4 regions of the Streptomyces sp. NPDC048211 genome follow, and region 1 is predicted to be linked to each of the others. Evidence: riboswitches for the same ligand, from Rfam matches in the RefSeq annotation. Region 1 holds a riboswitch; each other region holds the start of a gene.
What was found. A riboswitch is a leader RNA that binds a small molecule or an ion and turns the genes downstream of it on or off. The one in region 1 is predicted to bind S-adenosylmethionine.
Positions count from the first base shown of each region.

Region 2: another riboswitch for S-adenosylmethionine. It lies ahead of ACGFZA_RS19275 (aminotransferase class V-fold PLP-dependent enzyme); the one in region 1 lies ahead of ACGFZA_RS11430 (hypothetical protein).
Region 3: another riboswitch for S-adenosylmethionine. It lies ahead of ACGFZA_RS21155 (putative leader peptide); the one in region 1 lies ahead of ACGFZA_RS11430 (hypothetical protein).
Region 4: another riboswitch for S-adenosylmethionine. It lies ahead of ACGFZA_RS21780 (putative leader peptide); the one in region 1 lies ahead of ACGFZA_RS11430 (hypothetical protein).

Region 1 covers NZ_JBIDAD010000002.1:1,041,052-1,044,145, reverse strand. The annotation lists gene ACGFZA_RS11435 (cytochrome P450) at 1-1,265, opposite strand, end outside; gene ACGFZA_RS11430 (hypothetical protein) at 1,514-1,927, opposite strand; SAM riboswitch class IV at 1,975-2,084, opposite strand; gene ACGFZA_RS11425 (phosphocholine-specific phospholipase C) at 2,247-3,094, opposite strand, start outside.
Region 2 covers NZ_JBIDAD010000004.1:675,409-678,502, reverse strand. The annotation lists gene ACGFZA_RS19275 (aminotransferase class V-fold PLP-dependent enzyme) at 1-1,330, opposite strand, end outside; SAM riboswitch class IV at 1,504-1,621, opposite strand; gene trpD (anthranilate phosphoribosyltransferase) at 1,712-2,776, opposite strand; gene ACGFZA_RS19265 (cytochrome bc complex cytochrome b subunit) at 2,899-3,094, opposite strand, start outside.
Region 3 covers NZ_JBIDAD010000005.1:341,772-344,865, forward strand. The annotation lists gene ACGFZA_RS21145 (ATP-binding cassette domain-containing protein) at 1-258, shown strand, start outside; gene ACGFZA_RS21150 (sugar ABC transporter permease) at 255-1,526, shown strand; SAM riboswitch class IV at 1,808-1,920, shown strand; gene ACGFZA_RS21155 (putative leader peptide) at 1,960-2,076, shown strand; gene ACGFZA_RS21160 (LLM class flavin-dependent oxidoreductase) at 2,150-3,094, shown strand, end outside.
Region 4 covers NZ_JBIDAD010000005.1:495,240-498,333, forward strand. The annotation lists gene ACGFZA_RS21765 (benzoate/H(+) symporter BenE family transporter) at 1-91, opposite strand, end outside; gene ACGFZA_RS21770 (helix-turn-helix domain-containing protein) at 273-863, shown strand; gene ACGFZA_RS21775 (glutathione S-transferase C-terminal domain-containing protein) at 874-1,662, opposite strand; gene ACGFZA_RS21780 (putative leader peptide) at 1,850-1,975, opposite strand; SAM riboswitch class IV at 1,953-2,097, opposite strand; gene ACGFZA_RS21785 (N-acetylmuramoyl-L-alanine amidase) at 2,205-2,795, opposite strand.

The DNA.
Region 1 (3,094 bases):
GTGAACCGAACGGGGAGCGAGGTGGAGCCTCGCAGGAACGCAGAGGGCCGTCGTACGAGGTCGGCGGCGGGCACGCCGAGCCGGAGGTCGGGCAGCCGGTCGAGCAGGACCTCGATGCCGGTACGGGCGATGACTTCGGCGATCTCCTGGGCGGGGAAGGGGCACCGGTACTCGCCGTGGCTGAAGGCGAGATGGGCGCCGTTGCCGCCCTGTCCGGATGCGGCGGTGCCGGACAGGGTCTGGCGGACCAGCGGATCGGTGTTGGCGGCGCCGAGCCCGAGCAGCAGCATGTCCCCGGCCTTGATGTTCTGACCGCCGAGCCGAGTGTCCCGGACGGCCCAGCGTCCGGCGAGGATCTGGGTGGGCGTGTCCTCCCAGAGGACCTCGTTCATGGCATCGCCGATGCTGCGCCGGCCACGGGCCATGGAGTCGGCGAACTCGTCCTCCGTGAGCATCAGCCGCACGGAGTTGCTGATCCAGTCGGCGGTGGTGAGGTGCCCGGCGGCCGTGACGGCCATCAGATCCAGCATGTACTCCTCGTCGGTGAACGCCTCGGGGAAGGCGAGCATGCGGGAGGTCACGTCGTCCCCGGGTGCGGCCCGCTTCGCGGCCACCAGCCGGGCCATGTGTTCCCCGAACCGCAGATGGGCGCTCTGCGCGTCCGGTCCGCCGTCGGCGAGGTCCTTCAGCACCCGCGCGATGTCGGCCCCTTCGTCGTCGGGGAAGCCGACCAGCCGGGCGAGGACGAGGACGGGGAGTGGCTCGCAGAAGTCGGCGACGAGGTCGGCCGTGCCGCGGCTGCACACCTCGTCGACGAGCCGGTCCGCCAGTTGCTCGCAGTGCCTGCGGATCGCATGCGGATCGGCGCCTTCGAGGGCCGGTCCGACCATGCGGACGTGCCGCCGGTGCTCCTCGCCCGCGCTGAAGTAGATCGACGGCAGGGGGCGCCCCACCATGGGCAGCAGCGGCCAGTCCTCGGGTATGTGCGGCCACTGGTTCCACAGGCCGACATCGCGCGGGAACAACTGCCCGTCGCTGGTGACCTGATGGAGCTCGCGGTAGCCGATGACCAGCCAGGCGGGGAACCCGCCCGGGAGTTCCACCGGGACGACGGGCCCGTGATCGCTGCGCATGGCCCGGTAGACGGCCTGGGGGTCGGCCTGGAATTCGGGCCCGTCGAGCGGCACGGCCCCGGCGTGAGCCGGACAGCCGGGAGGCGGAGGAGGAGACGTCGGCGCGGGCTCGGCGGAAGATGGGCGCGTCATGAGTCCTGACTCCTGTGGCGACAGCTGCAAGCGTCACGATCATGCGATCAACGCATGGCCACTATAAGGATTTTATGTGACGCCGGAACTGTCAACAGCGGTCAATCCCACACCCTGAGCGTAACAACAGGTCGACATCTCACCGCAATTGCCGACCATCGCGATCTACTGCCCCTGTACGGTGCCGCCTTGGCGCAGGCCCTCGCCCCGTGCCCGGCTCGCCTCGCCTCGCGCAGATCCTCGCCCTCTTACTGACCCTCCTCGCACAGATCCCCGCCCTGGAGGGCGACGTTGACCAGTCCGGCACCCTTGCCGCCGGCGAGTCCGCCACCGACGCCACCTCCGCGTTCGCCCTCCACGAGCGTCAGGGCATGCCAGCGCGCCAGCCAGTACACCCGCCCGCGGTGAGCGGCGAGGGACTCCCGCAGCGCGCGAGGGGCGTGCGTCCACACCGAGGGAAGGTCACCCGCGTAGTCGAAGGCGGGCCGCAGCCCGACCCATCCGTCGTCGCCGACGTCACCGGAGGTGAGCAGGACCTCGACGGCCTGCCCCGGCTCCTGGCGGCACTTCTTGGCGTGGATCCAGTGCACGCGGTGGCCCGCGGCGTAGCGGGAGCAGGCGTCGCTCCGCACGGAGTCGTTCTGAGCGAGATGACGCAGCACGGTGAGGTTCGCCTTCCGGGGTGAGGACCCCGAGTGCCCTGCACCGCGGTCCGCTGTTCCCCGCACCCTGCGCACGGGGCAGGTCGTCACCCGGAGCACCCGCAGCGGAGCGGGGTGCCGTCCAGCAAGCCGGGGCTGTGCGCTGGAACTCATGACCCACCCACGACTCTAACCCACGCAAACGGCACGACCCGACGAGTGGTCAGGGGCACGCGGCACCCCGTACCGGACACCACACGCCGCCGGACCTCCCGCCGGCCCTCCCCCGACCCCCGGGGCCCTCCCCTCCCGATCGTGCCGGGGAGAGGCCCCGGGGCACTCACCCGGTGACGAGACCGGGGTCGCTGGAACCGGCCCGGCCGGTCTCGACGTGCCCGGCGAAGCGCCGCAGGAAGGTGGCGTCCACGTCGGAGATGACGGTGACGTCGTACCAGCTCTTGCTCCCCCGCAGGTCAAGCGCGTGTGTCACGGTCGCGCCGGCGCCGACCGCGAAGGTCTGCACCCCTCCCCCGTACGCGGCGGCGCTGCGTACGGTCAGCCGCACGGTCGCGGCGCCCCCATTGACGAAGGTCAGTTCCAGCCCGCCGGAAACGGCATCATGACGGGCCGTCACCTCCGGACCGGCCACCTTCCCGCCGGCCCGGAAGGTGCGCAGGAAGCCGTTGGGGCCATGGACGGTGAGGTCGGTCACGCCCTTGGAATAGGCGGTGTTCCAGCTGTCCGAGAGCGACTTGCCCGCCTCGGTCGTGTAGGTCCAGGGTCCGTCGGTGCGGTTGGCGGAGGTCACCAGGAACTGTGCCCCGGCGGCGGCGCCGGCGCTGAAGGTGAGGCGGTACTTGCCGGTGGCCGTATCGGCGGCGCCGTCGACGAAGGGCGCGTAGCGCAGCGGCCGGGTGGGCCGGGCCCCCTTTTCCTGCTTGGGCACGGTGCCGGTGGCGGGCGGCGCGGGAACGTAGTCCGGGTGCCGGAGGCGGTCCGGAGGCTCGTAGGCGTCGGTCGAGGGCAACGAGACGTCCGAGGTGTCCGTACGGCCGAAGTCGAAGGCCGAGGTGAGATCACCGCAGATGGCGCGCCGCCAGGGCGAGATGTTGGGCTCGTGCACACCGAAGCGCTGCTCCATGAAGCGGATCACGGAGGTGTGGTCGAAGACCTCGGAACAGGCGAACC
Region 2 (3,094 bases), on a different contig from region 1:
TGCGGTACTTCCACTGGGCGCCCTCGCTCACGAGTTCCCTGACCGCCCGCAGGAAGCGCTCGATGTGCTCGTCCGGCGTACCGGCGCCGAAGCTGACCCGGATCGCGTTGAGGGACTTCTGGCCCGGCTCCGCCTCCGGCGCGCCGCACTCCCCGACGTCCTGCGGGTCGCTGCCGAGCAGGGTGCGCACGAGGGGGTGGGCGCAGAAGAGTCCGTCGCGCACGCCGATGCCGTACTCGGCGGAGAGCGCCGCGGCGAAGTGCGAGCTGTTCCAGCCCTCCACCACGAAGGAGATCACGCCGACGCGCGGGGCGTCGTCGCCGAACAGCGAGAGCACCTTGACCTGGGGGACCTCGGCGAGTCCCGCGCGGACCGCGGTGACGAGCTGCTGCTCCCGGGCCACCAGGCTGTCGAATCCGGCCTCGGTGAGCGCCTTGCAGGCGGAGGCGATGGAGTATACGCCGATGACGTTGGGGGAACCGGCCTCGTGGCGGGCCGCGGTGGTGTGCCACGCGACATCCACTCCGCCGTCGGCGCGCCGGGCGACTGTACGGGAGGCACCGCCCCCGGCCAGGTAGGGCTCGGCGTCGCGCAGCCAGTCGGAGCGGCCGGCGAGGACGCCCGAGCCGAACGGCGCGTACAGCTTGTGGCCGGAGAAGGCGACCCAGTCGACGTCCAGCTCGGCGATGTCGACGGGGTGGTGCGGGGCGAGCTGGGCGGCGTCCAGCACGATCCGGGCGCCGTGGGCGTGCGCGGCGGCGGCGAGCTCCTTGACCGGCCACAGTTCGCCGGTGACGTTGGAGGCGCCGGTGACGCAGACCAGCGCGGGGCCGTAGGGGTCGCGGCCGGCGAGGGCCCGCTCCAGCGTCGCCACGGCCTCGTCCGGGGTGCGGGGGGCGTTCAGGTAGGTCACGCGGGCGTCGCGCCAGGGCAGCAGCGAGGCGTGGTGCTCGGTCTCGAAGACGAACACCTGGCAGTCGGCGGGCAGCGCGGCGGCGAGCAGGTTGAGCGAGTCGGTGGTGGACCGGGTGAAGATCACCTGGTCCTCGGCGCGGCAGCCGAGGAACTCCGCGACGGTCACGCGGCTGGCCTCGAAGAGGTCCGTGGAGAGCTGCGAGAGGTAGCCGGCGCCGCGGTGGACGCTGCCGTAGTACGGCGCGTACGCGGCCACGTCGTCCCACACCCGCTGCAGGGCCGGAGCGCTGGCGGCGTAGTCCAGCGCGGCGTAGGTGACCTCACCGCCGGTGACCAGCGGAACCGTCACATCCTTGCCCAGAACGGGCAGAGGGGCACAAAGGGACTGGTCGGCGGCAGCGGTGAAGACAGACATGACGAACTCCCGTAACAGGCAGGCGAATTCCGCGTGCCTGCGGGTACGCGGCAGCACGGAGGGAAGAAAGAGGGTGTGCGGAGTAGGGCCGAAAAGCCCTATCGCATTCGCGTGCTCACAAGAGGCTCCCTGAGGACCAGGACCCCACGGGTGGACATCTCACGATGTCGAGGGGTCCGCGCTTGCCGCAGACCTCGCTGCCTGCGGCCTGGTCTTCACCCGGGGCACCCCGCCACGGACGGAGGGTTGCCGGACAGCGGGCCGGGGCCGTAGTCGCTGTCACTCATGACCTGCGCAGCATCTTGCCATACGGAGCGGAACGCGCAAGGCGCAGTCCATGATCTGGACTGCGCCCTGCCTCACATTCCGTACGCCGGCCCCTCAGGCGTTGCTGGCCACGACCCATCTCTCCAGCGCCCGGCCTGCCGCGCCCGAGTCGATGGACTCGGCGGCCTTGGCCATCCCCGCGGTGAGCTGCTCGACGAGCGTGCCCTCCCCCGGGTCCAGGGCGACGAGCGCCGCCGCCGAGTTGAGCAGCACCGCGTCCCGTACGGGGCCCGTCTCGCCGGCGAGCAGCCGGCGGGCCACATCGGCGTTGTACGAGGCGTCGGCGCCCCGCAGCGCCTCGACCGGCACCAGGTCGATGCCGACGTCGCGCGGGTCGAAGGCCTCCTCGCGCACCACGCCGTCCCTGGCGACCCAGACGCGGGAGGTCGCGGTGGTGGTCAGCTCGTCCAGGCCGTCGTCGCCCCGGAAGACCAGGGAGGAGTTGCCGCGCTCGGCGAGGACGCCCGCGACGATGGGCGCCATCCGCAGGTCGGCGACGCCGATCGCCTGCGAGCGCACCTTGGCCGGGTTGGTGAGCGGCCCGAGGATGTTGAACGTGGTCGGCGCGCCGAGCTCGGACCGGGCCTTCGCCGCGTACCGCAGGGCGGGGTGGAACTTCACGGCGAAGCAGAAGGTGATGCCCGCTTCCTCGGCCACCTCCACCACCCGCTGCGGGGGCAGTTCCAGGTTGACGCCGAGCTTGCCCAGGACGTCGGAGGAACCGCTGGCCGACGACGAGGCGCGGTTGCCGTGCTTGACGACCTTGGCGCCGGTCCCGGCGACGACGATCGCCGACATGGTGGAGATGTTGACCGTCTTGGCCATGTCCCCGCCGGTGCCCACGATGTCGACCGTACGGCCGGGCACGTGGATGGTCGTGGCGTGCTCGTACATCGCACGGACCAGTCCGGAGACCTCCGTGACGGTCTCGCCCTTGGCGCGCAGCGCCACCGCGAAGCCGGCGATCTGCACATCGGTCGCCTCGCCGCTCATGATGCGGTCCATCGCCCAGGCGGTGTCGTCGGCGGTCAGGTCCTGGCCGCGCAGCAGGGGGGTCAGCACGCCGGGCCAGGAACGGGCCGCCACGCTGTCGCCGCCGACCGGGGTCACAACGTTCATGGTCCACTCCTGGGTCCACAGCCGATAAAACGAACGTGACCACCCTATCGAGCCCCGGGGACAGCGAAGAGCCCCGTCCATGCGATGGACGGGGCTCCTGCTGTGGCGATCAGTTCAGGTGATCAGTGGTGGCCGTGGCCGCTGGTGATCTCCTTGTACTCCTCGGCGGTGGGCTTCTCGATCTGGCTGTTCTCGCCGTAGAAGCCCTTGCTGAGCTTGGCCCGCAGCTTCGTCACCGGGGACACCTTGCGCTCGACACCGTTCTCGTCGACCGTCGGGCCGATCTCGACCGGCTTGTACTGCTCGTGCGCGGTGAGC
Region 3 (3,094 bases), on a different contig from region 1:
GGCGTGGAGCAGACGGCCGAGGTGCTCGATCTGGTCGAACGGCTCAGGGAACGCGGCCTCGGGACCATCCTGGTCAGCCACAACATGGTGGACGTGATGGCGGTGGCGGACCGGATCGCGGTGATGCGCCTCGGGCGCAACAACGGCTTCTTCGACCGGCGTTCCACCACCACCGAGGAGATCATCTCCGCCATCACCGGCGCCTCGGACAGTGCCGTCACCCGTCGCCAGGCCCGTAAGCGGGAGGAGGAGCGATGAGCCGGGAACCCGTACACGACGACGCCCAGGAACCGGCGCACGACGCCATGCCCGCCGTCGACACCCGCCTGCTCGTCCGCGAGGAGGGCATCCGCGGGTACGCCGGGGAGTTCTGGCGCAAGACGCGCAGCGGTGAACTGGGCTCCCTGCCCGTCATCGTCGCCGTCATCATCATCTGGACGGTGTTCGGCAGTCTGAACAGTACGTTCCTCTCGGCGCAGAACCTCTCCGACCTCAGCCAGCAGATCGTCGGCACCGGCATGATCGCCGTCGGCATCGTCTTCGTACTGCTCCTCGGCGAGATCGACCTGTCGGTCGGGTCCGTCAGCGGTCTGTGTGCCGCGATCTTCGCCGTGCTCAACGTCCTGAACGGCATGAACGAATGGCTGGCACTCCTGATCGCCGTGCTGGGCGGAGCGGCCGTCGGCCTCATCCAGGGCTTCTTCTTCGCGAAGGTCGGAGTACCCGCCTTCGTCGTCACCCTGGCCGGCAACCTCGCCTGGAACGGACTGATGCTCCAGGTGCTGGGCGCCGACGGAACGGTCAACATCCCCGCCGACAGCGTCGTCGCCGAGATCTACTCGACCATCTACCACAGCCCGGCCGCCGCCTACGCGACCGCGGCCGTCGGGGTCGGACTGTTCCTGACCGCCTCCCTCCTGGACGCGGCCCGCCGCAGGGCCGCCAGAGTGCCGTCCCGCCCGGTCGCCGAGATCCTGCTGCGCGCGGTCGTCATCGCCGCCATCGCCTTCGTCACCGCGTACATCCTCAACCGGTACCAGGGCCTCCCGCTGGCCCTCCTGATCTTCCTGATCGTGCTGGTGGTCCTGGACTTCGTGCTGCGCCGCACCACGTACGGACGCAAGGTCTTCGCGGTCGGCGGCAACTCCGAGGGTGCGCGGCGGGCCGGCATCAGTGTGCCCTTCGTCCGGATGTCCGTCTTCTCGATCGCCGGCACCATGGCGGGCGTCGGAGGCCTCTTCCTCGCCGGGCAGATCCAGTCGGCGAGCCAGACCTCGGGCGGCGGCAACCTGCTGATGAACGTCATCGCGGCCGCCGTGATCGGCGGCACGAGCCTGTTCGGCGGGCGGGGTTCCGTCTGGTCGGCCCTGCTCGGAGCCCTGGTGATCGGGTCCATCCAGTCCGGGATGAACATCATGGGGGTGAGCAACGCGGTCCAGTTCATGATCACGGGAGCGGTTCTGCTGGCGGCCGTGGTCGTCGACTCGCTGTCCCGCAGGAGCCAGAAGGCCGCGGGGCGTGCGTGATCCGTACGCGTGCGAGGCCCCACGAGTGCTGTCCCGTGCCGGGGAACAGAGCGCGCAAGATCAGTACGCGTGCGCGCTCCACGAGTGCTGTCCCGTGCCGGGGAACAGAGCGCGCAAGATCAGTACGCGTGCGCGTCCCGCAAGTGCCGTTCCGTGCCGGGGAACAGAGCGCGCGGTCGCGTTGTTCTGCGCCATGGCAGTGCCCGCACGACCCGTGTGTGCGCGACCATGATCTACCGGGGCATTGCGTGGCGCTGTCGGCACGCGTAGCGTTCCGGACAGGTCATGAGTGTCAGCGACAAGCCCTGGCTTGCTGACCGGCAACCCTCCTGCGCGGCGGGGTGCTCCAGGTGACGACCAGGCGGGGCCCGTCCGGGTTCCGCAAGCGCGAGGCCCCCGGGCCCGCCGAGCCGGAAGAGCGGAGGCCACGGTCATGCCACCGGTGTCCCACCCGTTCGTCAGGGTGCTCGCCCCGCGCCGCCGCGTTCATCTGTACTCCCGGCCGCACATCGACCTCCAGCGCGTGGCCGGCGCGCTCTGTTGTTCCTGACCCGTACCCGCGACGCCGAACCTCCCGACGAGGCCCGGCGATCACCCACGGTCGATCAGGAAGGCACCCTTTCGTGTCCGCATCGTCATTGCCGCACCCTCCCCTGTCCACGTCCCCGCTCCACCTAGCCGTCGCCCTCAACGGCGCGGGCTGGCACCCCGCCGCATGGCGCGAGCCGGAGGCCCGTCCCGGAGAACTGCTCACCGCCGCCTACTGGACCGACACCGTCCAGGAGGCCGAACGCGGCCTGATCGACTTCGTGACGATCGAGGACGCGCTCGGCCTCCAGTCCTCGCGGTTCACGGAGCCGGACGGACGTACCGACCAGGAGCGCGGGCGCCTCGACGCGGTACTCATCGCCGCCCGAGTGGCCCCGCTGACCCGGCACATCGGACTCGTCCCCACCGTGATCACCACGCACACCGAGCCCTTCCACATCTCCAAGGCGATCGCCACCCTCGACTACGTGAGCACCGGCCGGGCCGGTCTGCGGGTCCAGGTGTCGGCCCGGAGCCACGAAGCGGCCCACTTCGGCCGCCGGACGTTTCCGCGCTTCCGCGTCGAGGACCTGGACACCCCGGCCGTACGCGACCTGACCGCCGAACTCTTCGAGGAGGCCGCCGACTACGTCGAGGCGGTACGTCGCCTCTGGGACAGCTGGGAGGACGACGCGGAGATCCGCGACGTCGCCACCGGCCGCTTCATCGACCGCGACAAGCTGCACTACATCGACTTCGAGGGAGCGCACTTCAGCGTCAAGGGCCCCTCGATCACCCCCCGGCCCCCGCAGGGCCAGCCGGTCGTCAGCGCGCTGGCGCACCAACGCGTGCCCTTCCAACTCGTGGCCCGTTCCACGGACATCGGCTACATCACCCCGCACGACGCCGGGCAGGTCCGCACCATCATCGACGAGATCCGCACCGAACAGGCCGCAGCGGGCCGGGCGGCGGATCCCCTGCACGTCTTCGGGGACCTCGTGGTCTTCCTCGACGACGACCCCGCGGCCGCGACGGCACGC
Region 4 (3,094 bases), on a different contig from region 1:
CCGAACTGGTGACGCCCACCATGACGGCGATCAGTCCGGCGACCACGGCCGAAGGCGGCGCGATCGAGCGTATGCGGGTGATCGCGAACATGAGTGAGCCACTTCCCCTGCGCTGTGCCTGACCGGGTGCGGTGCCCGGCCGGACCGACGGCCCGCGGACGGCGGGTCGGGCCGGTGATGGTGCGTTCCGTATACGGAACGTTCTGTATGTGGAACACTAGAGAAGCGGGCCGACGCCCGTCAACCAGGACAGTGGAGCGGGTGCACGGCCGATGGGGCTGAACGAGGACGTGGGGCGCAGGCTGCGAGCGCTGCGGCGCGAGCGGGACCTGTCCCTGTCGGAGCTCTCCCGGCGCTCCCGCGTGGGCAAGGGCACACTCTCGGAGCTGGAGAGCGGCACGCGCAATCCCACCCTGGAGACGCTGTACGCGCTCACCACCGCGCTCGGCCTTCCGCTCAGCGCCGTACTGAGCGACCCGCTCCCGGCAGACCGCTTCGGTCCCGCGCTTCCCGGCGTCTCGGGAAGCGCGGTCACCGCCGTACTTCTGGAGCGGCACGAGGACGGTCCCGCGGTCACCGACGTGTTCCGCATCAGCATCACGGCGGGCGCCGTACAGGAATCGGAAGGACACGTCCCGGGCACGCGGGAGAGCCTCATGGTGCTGAGCGGGACGGCCGTCGTCGGCCCGCCGGACGACACCCGTACGGCAGGCCCCGGGGCCTGCGCGCACTGGCGGGCCGACGAGCCGCACGTCTACGGCGCGCCCGACGGTGAGGTGCAGGGCATCCTCTTCGTCCGCTATCCCTCGGCGGGGGAGTCCGCGCCTGCTCCGGGCCGGAGAACCGCTCGCGACGCGGGCTGAGCGCCGGGGCTCACGCCGCGTCGGGCACGACGTCGTCCGCGCACGGGAAGGCGGGATGACCGCCGAGGCGGCGGACGAAGTCCTGGAGCCGCGGATACGCGGACAGGGAACCGGCCGTGCCCGGATGGACGAGCGCTACCCACAGGTCCACGTCGGCGGCCGTCAGCTCCGCACCCAACGCATACGGCTGCAAGGAGAGATGGCGCTCCATCAGGTCGAGCGCCGCCGTCCGTTCCGCTGCCGCGGCGGACGGTGTCACGTTCCGCTCCAGCAGATCGCGCAGGCTTTCGATGTCCGCCGCGAGCGACGGCGGGTGGAGTGCGGAAGGGCGCGCCTCGTCGTGCCCGGACAGCAGCCCCGCGAGGTCGCGGAGGATGTCGGGCGTGTGGTTGCTGACGATGCGGCCGCTCCAGCGGTCGCACAGCGCGGGAGCCGTCAGCGGTCCGTCGTAGTGGAGCACCGTGGCCTCGTACGCCCTGCGCAGCGAGGCGAAGCCCTCGGGGGTCCCTGCCGGGTGGGTCAGGAGCGTGGTGGCGACCGAGTCCTTCACGCCGAGGAGGCCGAGTGTGATGGAGATGCGCAGCGAACGCGGACAGCTCGCCGACAGGAACAGTTCATAGCGGTGCGGCGCCGGATAGAAGCCGCCGGCGAGGCCGACGCCGATCCGGCTGTGGAAGCGGGGGGACGGAACGCCCGACGAGGGGCGCAGGCCTGCGGCGCGGGAAGCGGAGGCGGACGAAGCGGTGCCGTACTTCGGCGAGCTGCCTGTACTGGAACCGCGCGAAGCTGTCTCGGGCATGACTCTCCCTATGGGGATCCCTGAGGGGAACGACGAAGCCACCGCCGCCTTGTGGGCACCGGCGGCCGGATACGGAACGAGTGCGCCTGCGTACCGGTCCGGACCGGGAGGACCCGTCGGGGCCCGGTGCGATCACGCCGGGACGAGGAGTCCGGCAGACCGGACCGGGACGGGTCCGGGGCGCGGACTAGTAAGCGCTGGAGACGCGCAGGAGATCGATGTGCAAGCGCCTCGTCAAGCCGTTCCTGGGCAATTCCCACCGGTCCCGCCATCGGGGCTCGCGAGACGCGAGACCGCGCTTGCCCTGTCGCACCAACAGGACCCGGTCGTCACCCGGGGCACCCCATCGCGGTGGAAGGGTTGCCTGTCAGCGGGCCGGGGCCGATGACCGCACGAACGGGAGATCCCGCCCGGGCAGCGCTGACAATCGTGACCGTCCACGTCAGTTTCGGTGCGCCCGGAGGCGCCGTCAAGAAGGCGGGACGAGCCGTCTCGCCTGATGGTCACCGGGCGCCGGGACTCCCCTCGGGCCGGGCCCCGGCTCAGCCCGCGCCCAGCAGGTTGACCAGACGGATGTAGCGGACCCAGTCCCAGTGCGGACCCGGATCCGTGTGATCCGTGCCGGGGACCTGTACATGGCCGAGGATGTGCGCGCGGTCCTTGGGGATGCCGTAGCGGTCGCACACCGAGGCGGTCAGCAGCGCCGACTTCTCGTACATGGCGTCGGTGAAGTACGAGGGCTGGTCCACATAGCCCTCGTGCTCGATGCCGATGCTGCGGGTGTTGTAGTCCCAGTTCCCCGCGTGCCAGGCGATGTCCTTCTCCCGCACGCACTGGTCGATGTACCCGTCCGCCGAGCGCACCACGTAGTGCGCGGACACCTGTTTCGCCGGATTCTGGAAGATCGCCACGGCGTCCGAGAAGGTCTCCTGGGTGACATGGATGATCACGTACTGCACCGGATATGCCGAAGGCCGCGTCGAGACGGTGTAGTTGGACGTCGAAGCCGGAACCCAGTGGGCGGCCGGGTAGTCCGTCGTGCCGGCCGTCGCCGCGGTGGCGCGGACGGAGGCGGGCAGCAGGGCCGCCGCAGCCGTCGCCGCCGCGCCCTGAAGGATCCTTCTGCGGTCCATGCGTACTCCTGAGTGTGGGGGAGGGGGCAGCGGGACGCTCCGGAACGGACCTCACGCAGCCCTGCGGCATCGCGCGGGATGCCGGTACCCGAATCCCCGGCATCCCGTGACTCCCTCGCGTCCGGTGACCGGGAGGTGACGTCCGATGTACGACCGAGCGGAGTGCGCGCCCCACCGTACGGGCGCCGGGCGAGTGGCGGAAGACGGCGTCAGCCCGAAATCGAGCTGAGGCGGAGTGAGTTGAGGAGGATACGGGTCCTGCGCCCGGACCGCCGGGCGATGGCGCACGGCGGCCCGGG